DNA from 2 places in the Methylobacterium sp. AC690 genome. Region 2 is predicted to be linked to the other one. Evidence: predicted binding sites of a transcription regulator. Region 2 holds the regulator's gene; the other holds the start of a gene.
The links. The regulator HrcA, encoded in region 2, represses chaperone genes, less so after heat shock. The targets are predictions, from matches to a motif close to GTTAGCACTCNCNNNNNGNGAGTGCTAAC.
Positions count from the first base shown of each region.

Region 1: the regulator HrcA is predicted to act here: its motif matches at 1,879-1,907, upstream of groES (co-chaperone GroES).

Region 1 covers NZ_CEEDOX010000008.1:107,928-113,509, forward strand. Annotated here, with positions in the region: gene groL (chaperonin GroEL) at 1-1,390, opposite strand, end outside; gene groES (co-chaperone GroES) at 1,487-1,774, opposite strand; gene AC0IY1_RS11310 (DUF6481 family protein) at 2,017-2,379, opposite strand; gene AC0IY1_RS11315 (hypothetical protein) at 2,453-2,584, opposite strand; gene AC0IY1_RS11320 (hypothetical protein) at 2,677-2,871, opposite strand; gene AC0IY1_RS11325 (hypothetical protein) at 3,684-3,971, opposite strand; gene AC0IY1_RS11330 (ribosome modulation factor) at 4,241-4,417, opposite strand; gene AC0IY1_RS11335 (hypothetical protein) at 4,772-4,936, opposite strand; gene AC0IY1_RS11340 (hypothetical protein) at 5,364-5,531, shown strand.
Region 2 covers NZ_CEEDOX010000011.1:141,198-146,779, forward strand. Annotated here, with positions in the region: gene AC0IY1_RS14505 (penicillin-binding protein activator) at 1-181, shown strand, start outside; gene hemW (radical SAM family heme chaperone HemW) at 197-1,375, opposite strand; gene rdgB (RdgB/HAM1 family non-canonical purine NTP pyrophosphatase) at 1,425-2,057, opposite strand; gene rph (ribonuclease PH) at 2,054-2,782, opposite strand; gene hrcA (heat-inducible transcriptional repressor HrcA) at 3,075-4,130, shown strand; gene AC0IY1_RS14530 (DUF1236 domain-containing protein) at 4,192-5,058, opposite strand; gene AC0IY1_RS14535 (MFS family transporter) at 5,356-5,582, shown strand, end outside.

The DNA of each region.
Region 1 (5,582 bases), on a different contig from region 2:
TCGAGCCTTCGACGCCTGAGTTCTGCGAAATCTGGCGGATCGGAGCTTCAAGTGCCTTCAGCACGATTTTGATGCCGGCCTGAACGTCTGGGTTGTCGTTCTTCAACCCCTCTGCCGCGGCCTTTGCACGAAGGAGAGCGACGCCGCCGCCGGGCACAATGCCTTCTTCAACCGCAGCGCGCGTCGCATGAAGCGCGTCGTCAACGCGGTCCTTCTTCTCCTTGACCTCGACCTCAGTCGAGCCCCCGACGCGGATGACCGCAACACCACCGGCGAGCTTGGCTTGACGCTCCTGGAGCTTCTCACGGTCGTAGTCCGAGGTAGTCTCCTCGATCTGCGCTTTGATCTGCGCCACACGTGCTTCGATGTCGGCCTTGTCGCCCGATCCATCGATGATCGTGGTGGTCTCCTTATCGATACGCACCCGTTTGGCGTGACCCAGCATCTCAAGGGTGACGTTCTCCAGTTTGATGCCGAGGTCCTCGGCGATCATCTGACCCTTGGTCAGCAGGGCAATATCCTCAAGCATGGCCTTACGGCGATCGCCGAAGCCTGGTGCCTTGACAGCCGCGACTTTGAGGCCGCCGCGCAGCTTGTTCACGACGAGCGTGGCAAGCGCCTCACCCTCGATGTCCTCGGCGATGATGACGAGCGGCTTACCCGTCTGAACCACGGCTTCAAGGATCGGGAGCAGCGCCTGGAGCGAACCGAGCTTCTTCTCGTGGATGAGGATGTAAGGGTCCTCGAGATCGGCCAGCATCTTCTCCGCATTCGTGATGAAGTACGGGGAGAGGTAGCCGCGATCGAACTGCATGCCTTCGACCACATCGAGCTCGGTCTCGGCCGTCTTCGCCTCCTCGACGGTAATGACCCCTTCCTTGCCGACCTTCTCCATGGCGTGGGCGATCATCTCGCCGATTTCCTTGTCGCCATTGGCCGAGATAGTGCCGACCTGGGCGATCTCGGCGGAGGAGGCCACCTTGCGGGCACGCTCACCAATATCCTTCACGACCGCCGCAACAGCGAGGTCGATGCCGCGCTTCAGGTCCATCGGGTTCATGCCGGCGGCCACGTACTTCACACCCTCGCGGACGATGGAGGCAGCCAACACGGTTGCCGTCGTCGTGCCGTCGCCGGCGATGTCGCTCGACTTCGAGGCCACTTCACGCACCATTTGGGCGCCCATGTTCTCGAACTTGTCGGCGAGCTCAATCTCCTTGGCGACGGTGACGCCATCCTTGGTGATGCGCGGCGCGCCGAAAGACTTCTCAATCACAACGTTGCGGCCCTTAGGCCCGAGCGTCACCTTTACGGCACTGGCAAGAAGCTCGACACCGCGCAGCATCTTCTCGCGGGCATCGGCAGAAAAACGAACGTCTTTGGCAGCCATGGGAAAAGTCACTTCAATGTTAGCTTGGCCCCGAGGCACACCACATCGGGCGCCTCAAGGGGCAGCGTTGGCAGATCGCGCGCGGGTGTATGGCCCTTAGGCGACGACGCCCATGATGTCGGATTCCTTCATGATCAGGAGGTCCTGACCGTCGAGCTTGACCTCGGTGCCGGACCACTTGCCGAACAGGACGCGATCACCCGCCTTGACGTCCAGCGGGTTGACGCGACCGGCTTCGTCACGGGCGCCAGGGCCGACGGCGACGATCTCGCCCTCCTGCGGCTTCTCCTTAGCATTGTCCGGGATGATGATGCCGCCCTTGGTCTTCTCTTCGCCTTCAATGCGGCGGACGACGACACGGTCGTGCAAGGGGCGAAAGTTCATGGTTGAGTTCCAATCTCCCTGCCGATGATGTCGGACCGGTACGGTCAAATCATCGCAAGGAAGGCGGCTGCAGAAAGATTCACAGCCGCCCTGCACGAGACGTGCTTAGCACTCAATGAGTGAGAGTGCTAATGCGCTGCAGCCCGGGATGTGGAGCGGCTCAGGGATACAGCGACACCTGGTGAGATAGACGGCTCGCCTCAGCGTTTTACACAAGACCTGTAGCTTGTTTGAAAAGTAGCTTATCTTCTCGCTTTAGCTTTGCGAGCCGCGTAGCGGGTGTCCCGCGCGAGCTTCTGCTCCACCTTTTCTGCGGCTTGGCGCTCGGTTTTTTCGATTGCTTGACGAGCTATCTCAACGGCAGCGCGCTCTTGCGCGGCAGCGGCCTCCCGCACGCGGTCAGCCTCTGTCGAAAGGCGCAAAGCCTCACGATCTGCTGCCCGGATCTCACGGGCTTCCGAGATAGCTTCACGCGCAGATTGTCTAGCGACAACTGCCGGGTCATCAGTTGCAGGTCGCGCACGAAAACGAGCTAAGGTTTCTTGACGTGCCGTCTCCGCGGTTTGAAGGCGACCAGATAAAGGGTCTTTTTCGAAATGGCTCACACATATTCCTTGCGCGATTGGCTAAATCGCTGAGGGCAGAAACAATAAAAGCCGCTTCCAACACGACGACCGACTAGCGCTTGTTGGCTGCCTTCACGGCGTTGCCGACGACGTCCTTGGTGGAGGGGGCTGACGCGTTCGTCTTTGTGGTTTCCTTTTTCGGCTTCTTGCTCTCGCGGTTTCCGCGCTTGCTCTCTTGGGCCATGTCGGTCTCCTGTGCGCCTACGGGCGCGGCACTCGTGAATGTCGGTCTGCCTTCCCGGAAGGATCAGACCCTTCCGGGGCCTTCCGCTCCGACTAGGCGAGGACGAGTTCGGCTTGGGACACGGCGCGCTCGCCGGACGCCGACTTGATGCGGTAGCAGGGATTTCCGCCGCGATCCTCGGGCATCAGGCGGATCACCTCGTAGGTGTCGCCCCGCGCGTTGCGATCCGATGCCTCGCTGGCGCGGGACTGACGGACGCGCTGACCGAGCTTGAACTGGTGGGACATGGTGGTTGGTCCTTCCGCTGGACGCGGTGGGAAGGCGGTGCCTTCCACTCGACACAGGTCCAACCCCTCGCACGGGTCAGGCTCTGGGGCGGCCCCGCCCCCTTCAAGATGGGACTTCTTCGTGTCGGGTGTAAGGGCTAACGGCGCCTCGGCGGCGCAATAGTAGCCGTATCCTCAACCTGCGGAGCCGGCTGAACCAATGATACAACGGACTGCCGGATAGAAAAATCACCCCGCCAAGACATTAGTCTTATCAAATTGCCTGTCTGATATCCGATCGTTTTCTTGGCATACTGTATGTATGCATCCGACGCATCCAGGAGCACTCAGAGCTTCAACGGCGGTCTTCGCCGCCGTGGAGTAGCTTCTTAATCGCCTCAGCTCCCTTAGCTGTCGCTGTAGCCCTCGAAGTGGGTGCTGGGGCGGCCCGCGTCGATGGAGTGGTCGGAGTCGGTGCCGGGGCTGCGGTGGGTGAGAACGGGTTGGCCGTTGGGCTCGCCGGAGTGTCTGCCGGCGCACCGCACTCAGCCTTCCGGAAGTCATTCCATTTCTGTCCGTTCAGGGTCCCGCCCTACTTGGCGGCCTGGTACTTCACGGAGCAGTCCTTGGTCGACAAGGCTGACGCCGGCGTCGCGAACGAACCCGCGAAGGCGAGCAAGGCAACGGACAAGGCAAGGCGGGCCATGGCAGACAGTCCTCTGATACGATGAATGGATGGCTGGCCCTAGCTCTGGATAGCCTGCTCCGCATCAACGGACGCTCATGCAGAATGACGCGGTGACGCACACGGCGCAATGCAGAGGGACGTTCGCTCAGCCGCCGAAATCTGGCTCTTCATCACCTCCGGCACGAACCTGGTCTGCTGCGTCGCTGAACAGGTCAGCCACGGCGCCCGCTTTCAGATCGCGCATGCGCTGCAGGACGTCGGGATCGGCGCCTTCGATATTAATGCCTTGGATCTGGTTGGCGAAGGCGGCGCCTAGCGCCTCAACATTTTCGGCCGAGATCCCTTCCTGACCGAACACCATGGGGGCCATGGTCAGCACCAACGCGCGCAGGGCCGACACCTCGGCCCGCAGTTCAGCCAGATCGCTCGCCATCGTCATCTCTCCGCCTATCGTGCGTCAGGCTATTCCCATCCAGAAGCACAGCCTACCGAATGGCGCTTGATCGCTACGGAGCATTCGGGGGGCCGCTGGTGCTTTCGCGAAGGTATCACCCCATGAGGAGGACGCCTCAGCCAGCAGCCGCCTAAACGCTCGTTCCGAGCACCTTGCAAACATCTTTCGCTGCGGATGAACAGCTCTGGGCCATGAACATCCCTTCCCGCCGCCAACGTTCGACAAGGCAGGAACGTGCCAGTTCAGGCTCAACTCAGGGGCAGATCTCTGGGACGGTCGCGCGGCATACCGGTAAAGCCCTCCAGCCAAGCCTCACGTTCTTCGGAGCCGGCGGGGTAGGGACAGCATTCACGCTTGCGACCATGGGCACGGGCGTGGGCACCTTGGTTGATCGGATCGGACTGGGATCTCGGGTGCTCGGACATGGGTGATGCCCTCCAAAACCCGCCAACCTCGTTCGCGGTCGAGTTGATCCGAGGCGTAAGTGCCTTGCGGAGCCGAGGAGCGCCCTATGGCTTCATCATGCCGCGTTTGTAGCGGTCCGAATTGGAAGCCGACCCCTTAGTCCCGCCCCGTTCGTAGCCGATCCTATGCCGGCAGTGGCGAAGGGATGAACGCCCCTAACGCTTCAGCCTGGTGGAGGGAGCAACGCGCTTGATCAACGTCTTAGCAGCCATCGTATCGGTCTTCGTGGTTTTGGTAACGGGCGCTTTGCTGAAGGTGGCGCTCCTGCCCTTCCGGCTTGTTCGCGGGCTTCTGCGCCGCCGACTCGCTCCAACCTAGGGGAGGTGCTTCGCGACCAAAGCACCGAGCCACAGCAATGCGACCAGGATCAGCACCGCCCAAACGGCGATCATGATCGTTGCGGCCCGGATGCCCAGGAGCGCCGAGTGCTCCGGTGGGCTTCTGCCTACCTGTGGGATGATCTTCGGCTCGTCACGCATCGCATGCCCGCCTGTGCTTGCCATCCAGTAGGGGGGCGCACAGCGCGAACCACTCACCGACGACAATCAAAAGCAGTACCACGCATGGCTGCGCCGGTCCTGCCTATCTGAGGGATGTCGGAGATCGCCCTACCGATGGGCAAAACTCTGCCGTTCCGGCAGCTTCTTGGAGGGTTTTGCCGGCAAATTCGTACCCAGAGTTATGCCCTTATCCGTTGGATGCATCGCTTTGCACCCTATGGCCTTCGGCTGTGCCCTTCCCTCGGAAGACAATGCGAAACCGTTTCGCTTCTGGCCGGCACCACGGCGCATCCACGCCTGCCACTCGCGGCTGATGATGCGGAGAAGGTTGGGACTGTTCTTCCGGCCCTCGTGGCGGCGCTCCTCGATCGTCAGCAGCCCGTCACCCTCGGCGAGGGCCGACAGATTGCAGGAGAAGGCCCGCGAAGGAGGCGAGGCACGAGCGGATTACGACGCGACCCAGCAGGCCACCGAGGACAAGACGGTGCGCCTCAAGGCCCTTCGGCTCGCCAAGGAGCAGGCTGACAAGGAGGCCGCCAAGAAGGTGGTCAAGAAGGCAGCCAAGAAGAGGTAGCTCGGTCTTGCGTGCTTCGATGCAGGGGCGCCCCAAGCCGAAATAGAGGTG
Region 2 (5,582 bases):
CTCGCAGCGCTTCGCCGACACGACGCTCACCAACCCGTCCGGCTTCTCCGGCGTCGACGGGACCTTCCGGTTCCGGCCGGACGGGCCGAGCGACCGGGCCCTGGCGGTCCACGAGATCCGCTCGGGCGCGCCCACCATCGTCAGCCCCGCGCCGCGGACCCTCGGTCCCTCCGGGACCTGATCGTCCGAAACCCGATCAGGCGGCGAGCGCGGCCACCACCGCGTTAAGCACCGGCGCGCCGGCGGGCGTCGCGGCGATGCGGCCGTCCGAACGGCGGGCGATCAGCCCCGCGGCGACGAGGTCGTCGATCCGGACCGCCTCGAGGCTGCGGCCCTTCAGGGCGGCGTAGCGCCGGGGGTCGATGCCCTCGCGCAGGCGCAGGCCCATCATCAGGAACTCGTCGCCCTGGTCGGCGGCGGCCAGCGCCTCGGTCTCGACGATGCCGTGGCCCTGTGCCTCGACGCGGGCGAGCCAGGATTCGGGCGTTCGCTCGGTGACGGTGCCGATCCGACCGGATTCGCCGACGAGGCGACCGTGGGCGCCCGGGCCGATGCCGGCATATTCGCCGTAGCGCCAGTAGAGCAGGTTATGCCGGGATTCCGCGCCCGGGCGGGCGTGGTTGGAGATCTCGTAGGCCGGGAGGCCGGCCCGGTCGCAGACCTCCTGGGTCACGTCGTAGAGGGCACGCGCGGAATCGTCGTCGGGGGGGACCAGCTTGCCGGCGGCGGCCAGGCCGTAGAACGGCGTGCCCGGCTCGATGGTGAGCTGATAGAGCGACAGGTGCTCGGCCGCGCGGGCGATTGCCCCCTCCAGCTCGGCCCGCCAGGCGGCGGGGCTCTGGTCCGGGCGCGCGTAGATGAGGTCGAAGGAGTAGCGCTCGAAATGCGCTGCCGCGACCCGCACGGCCGCCATGGCCTCGGCCGCGCTGTGCAGGCGCCCGAGCTGCTTCAGGGCGGCGTCGTCCATGGCCTGGACACCGAGGGAGACGCGGTTGACGCCCGCAGCCCGGTAGCCGCGGAAGCGCTCGGCCTCCACGCTCGTCGGGTTGGCCTCCAGGGTGATCTCGACGCCGGGCGCCACGCTCCAGGCCTGCCCGATCGCGTCCAGCAGGCCCGCCACGGTGGCGGGCTGCATCAGGGAGGGCGTGCCGCCGCCGAGGAAGACGCTCGACACGATGCGGCCGGGCGTACGCGCGGCCACGTGGGCGATCTCGGTGCGGAAGGCCTGCAGGAAGCGGCCCTCGTCCACGGGCGCGTGGCGCACGTGGCTGTTGAAGTCGCAATAGGGGCACTTCGAGGCACAGAAGGGCCAGTGCACGTAGACCCCGAACCCCGCGTCGCGGGTCGGGTGGTCCGGGCCTGTCGGTTCGGTCATAACGCGGATGTGCGCGCGGGACCGCCATTTGGCAATCCCGCGGCCGGTCTCAGGGTCGCCGCAGGCAGGTCTGGGCCAGGAGCACGAAGGCGCGCGCGCGATGCGACAGGGCGTTGCCCGTCTGCCAGTCGACCCCGTGCTTCTCCTCCGATGAGATCTCGCCGAAGGTGCGGTCGTAGCCGTCGGGCTGGAACATCGGATCGTAGCCGAACCCGCTCGCGCCCCGCGGCGGGACGAGTTCGCCGAAGACCCGGCCCTCGAAGGTTTCGGTGTGGCCGTCCGGCCAGGCGATCACCAGGGCGGAGACGAAATGCGCCCGCCTTGTGGTCGCCCCGCGCTTGTCGAGTTCGGCGGCGATGCGCGCCATGGCGCCGGTGAAATCCTTGGACGGCCCGGCCCAGCGGGCCGAGAACAGCCCCGGCGCCCCGTCCAGCGCATTGACGCAGAGCCCGGAATCGTCGGCGAAGGCGGGCAGGCCGGAGGCGGTTGCGGCGGCCAGCGCCTTGATCGCCGCGTTCTCGGCAAACATCGTCCCCGTCTCGTCGGGCTCGGGCAGGCCGAGTTCCCCGGCCGAGACGGCATCGACGCCGAAGGGCGCCAGGAGCTCGCGCATCTCCACGAGCTTGCCCGCATTGTGGGTCGCGATGACGACGCGACCGGTGAGGATGCGGTGCGCGCTCATGCGGAGGCGCCCTGTGCCACGGCCTGCTTCTGGAGGGCGACGAGGGATTGGATGCCGCCCTTGGCGAGGCGCATCAGCGCGAACAGCTCCTCCTCCGAGAACGGCTTGCCCTCCGCGGTCCCCTGGACCTCGACGAGCCCCCCGGTGCCCGTGATGACGAAGTTGGCGTCGGTCTCGGCCCCGGAATCCTCGGCATAGTCGAGGTCGAGGACGGGCTTGCCCTTGTAGATGCCGCAGGAGACCGCCGCCACGTGCTCGCGCAAGGGGTCGACCGAGATGATCGAGCGGCCGCGCATCCAGGTGAAGCAGTCGTGCAGCGCGACCCAGGCTCCGGTGATCGCCGCGGTGCGGGTGCCGCCATCGGCCTGGATCACGTCGCAATCGACGGTGATCTGGCGCTCGCCCATGGCCGGCAGGTTGGTCACGGCGCGCAGGGAGCGTCCGATCAGGCGCTGGATCTCCTGGGTCCGGCCCGACGGCTTGCCGGAATTCACCTCGCGGCGGGTGCGCTCGTGGGTGGCGCGCGGCAGCATGGCGTATTCCGCGGTGACCCAGCCCTTGCCGGAGCCGCGCAGCCAGCCCGGACCGCGCTCTTCCAGGGTGGCCGTGCACAGCACCTTGGTGTCGCCGAAGCTGACGAGGCAGGAGCCCTCGGCATGGCGGGAGACGGCGCGCTCCAGGGTGACCATGCGCAGTTCGTCGTTCGCGCGCTTCGAGGGCCGCATGCCGCTCTCCTTTCGGTGGTAATGGGAGTGCGGCTTTACGGTTCCGGCCCTCGCCCGGCAAGCGAGGCCGGGCGGATTGTGGGCCTCGCCGGTGCCCCGGAGCGGGTGGAATCCGCCGCGGGCCGCGCGAGCGGAACGCCTTCCGCGGCCAAGCTGTTTCTCGTATTCCCTTGCGTTGCCCGCCGGGAGCGACGGTGGGGAGCATTGTGTAAAACTCGGGAGACCGTCACACTCTCCGCCTCAGGAATGGACCGTGACAGAGCCCGCCCGCCCCTTTTCGACATTGCAGCAGATGCAGGTGCTCAGCGCGTTGAACGAACGCTCGCGTGAGATCTTTCGGCAGATCGTCGAGAGCTATCTCACGACCGGCGAGCCGGTCGGCTCGCGCAACCTCGCGCGCATCCTGCCCATGGCCCTGTCGCCGGCCTCGATCCGGAACGTCATGGCGGATCTCGAACATTCCGGGCTGATCTTCGCGCCCCACGCCTCGGCCGGTCGTCTGCCCACGGAGCAGGGCCTGCGCTTCTTCGTCGATGCGATGCTGGAGCTCGGCGATGTCGGGCGCGAGGAACAGGAGCGGATCGAGGCGCAGATGCGCGCGGCCGCCTCGGGCCACACCTTCGATTCCGCCCTGGCCGAGGCCTCGATGCTGCTCTCGGGAATCTCCCGCGGCGCCGGCGTGGTCCTGACCACCAAGACCAACGTCCACCTGAAGCACATCGAATTCGTCCGCCTCGACCCGACCCGGGCGCTGGTCGTGCTCGTCTCCGACGACGGCTCCGTCGAGAATCGCCTCCTCGACCTGCCGCCGGGCCTGCCGGCGAGCGCCCTGCAGGAGGCCTCGAACTACCTTAATGCCCGGCTCCAGGGCCGGACCCTCGGGACGCTCCGCGCCGAGATCGAGTCGGGCCGGCAGGCGATGAAGCGCGAACTCGACGCCATCACCGAGCGCCTCGTGGATGCCGGCCTCGCCGTCAGCGTCGGCCCCTCCGATGCCCGACAGCTCATCGTGCGCGGTCAGGCCAATCTGCTCGACGACCTGCGGGCGGCCGAGGATCTCGACCGCATCCGCCTGCTGTTCAACGATCTCGAGACCCAGAAGGACGTGATCGAGCTCCTGTCCCGGGCCGAGGGCGGCGAGGGCGTGAGGATCTTCATCGGCTCCGAGAACAAGCTCTTCTCGCTCTCGGGCTCCTCAATGATCGCGGCCCCGTTCCGCGACGGCTCCCAGAAGATCGTCGGCGTGGTCGGCGTCATCGGCCCGACGCGCCTGAACTATGCCCGCATCGTGCCGATGGTCGACTACACCGCACGGGTGGTCTCCGGCCTCCTCGACCGCAAGCGCTGAGCGTAAACGCGAAGGGGCGGAGCCTGAAGCCCCGCCCCCACCGTGATTCCGACCGCTTGGATCAGCCGCGGATCACGTCGACGATCTCGTAGGTGTCGGGATCGACGATGACGATGTCGTCGTCCACCAGCACGTAGCGGTAATCCTCGTATTCCGGCGCGATCCGGACGACGTCCGGCGGCAGGTCGTAGAGGGTGTAGCTGCGGGCGATCGCCGTGCCGACGGTGAGCGCGAAGGCGCCGGCGGCCAGGCGCGGGATGCCGCGGCGGAAGACGCTCTGGCGGAACTCGGTGCGCTGCGGCGCGCCGAGGCGGCCATAGGCACCCCGGACGGCGCCACGATCGCCGCGGCCACCCCGGCCCTCGCGCTCGACGCCGCCGTCGCGACCCCCACGCCCATCGCGCTCGGCCCGTCCGCCGCGCTCGTCGCGATCGGCCTTACCGCCGCGCTCGTCGCGATCGGCCTTACCGCCGCGATCGGCCTTGCCGTCCCGATCGCCCTTGCCGTCCCGGTCGGCCTTGCCGTCTCGGCCGTCGCGGGCCGCGGCTCCGCCGTCCTCGCGACCACCGCGCTCCCCGGCGGCCTGACCCGCACGCCCGTCCTGGCGCGCCGCACCACCCTCGGCCCCACGACCGCCGGCCTCGCCGCGCTGGGCACCCCCGGCCGGACCGGCCCCGGTCTCCGCGCCCCCGGCACCGCCGCGCATTCCTGCACCGCCGGCGCCGCCCGCTTCACCACCACGCATGCCGGCGCCACCACCCGCACCGCCACCAGCGCCGCCACCGCGCATTCCGGCCCCGCCGGCGCCACCACCGCCGCCAGCCCCGGCGCCGCCAGCACCGCCACCCGGCCCGCCCTGCGCGAACGCGCTCGTTGCGCCGATCACCAGGGCCGCCGCCGTCACCGTGCTCCGAAAGAGCTTGTTCATGGGTTCGATTCCACTTTCATTGCTGCCTGACGCCACAGGACGTCGATGTCGTCCGCAACGAGGATCTTCGAGAAACCGTTCCCGTTTTTCTTGCGCTGATCTTCCCGCTGGTTGCGCCAATCGTATTGTAACGTTGCAGCTAAGCTCAGACTCGCGTCTTCCACAGCGTGGTTTCAGAAACATCTTGGCTGTTTCGGACAACCCGCTGATCGCCCTTTGGAAATCTCGTTCGAGGCGGTAACGTCGCCGCAAAGCAAGCCGCGGAACGGCATTGCCCAGAGCACAGGGACGAGACGTATGACAGGTGGGGCCGGGGCCATCCCAACCAAGGCGGAAGACGCCGCCGACAGCCGACGCCGGATCAAGGCGATCGTCGCCTCCTCGTCGGGCAATCTCGTCGAATGGTTCGATTTCTACTGCTACGCGTTCTTCGCGCTCTACTTCGCGCCGGTCTTCTTTCCCGCCGGCGACAGCACGAGTCAGCTCCTGCAATCGGCCGCGGTGTTCGCGGTGGGCTTCTTCAT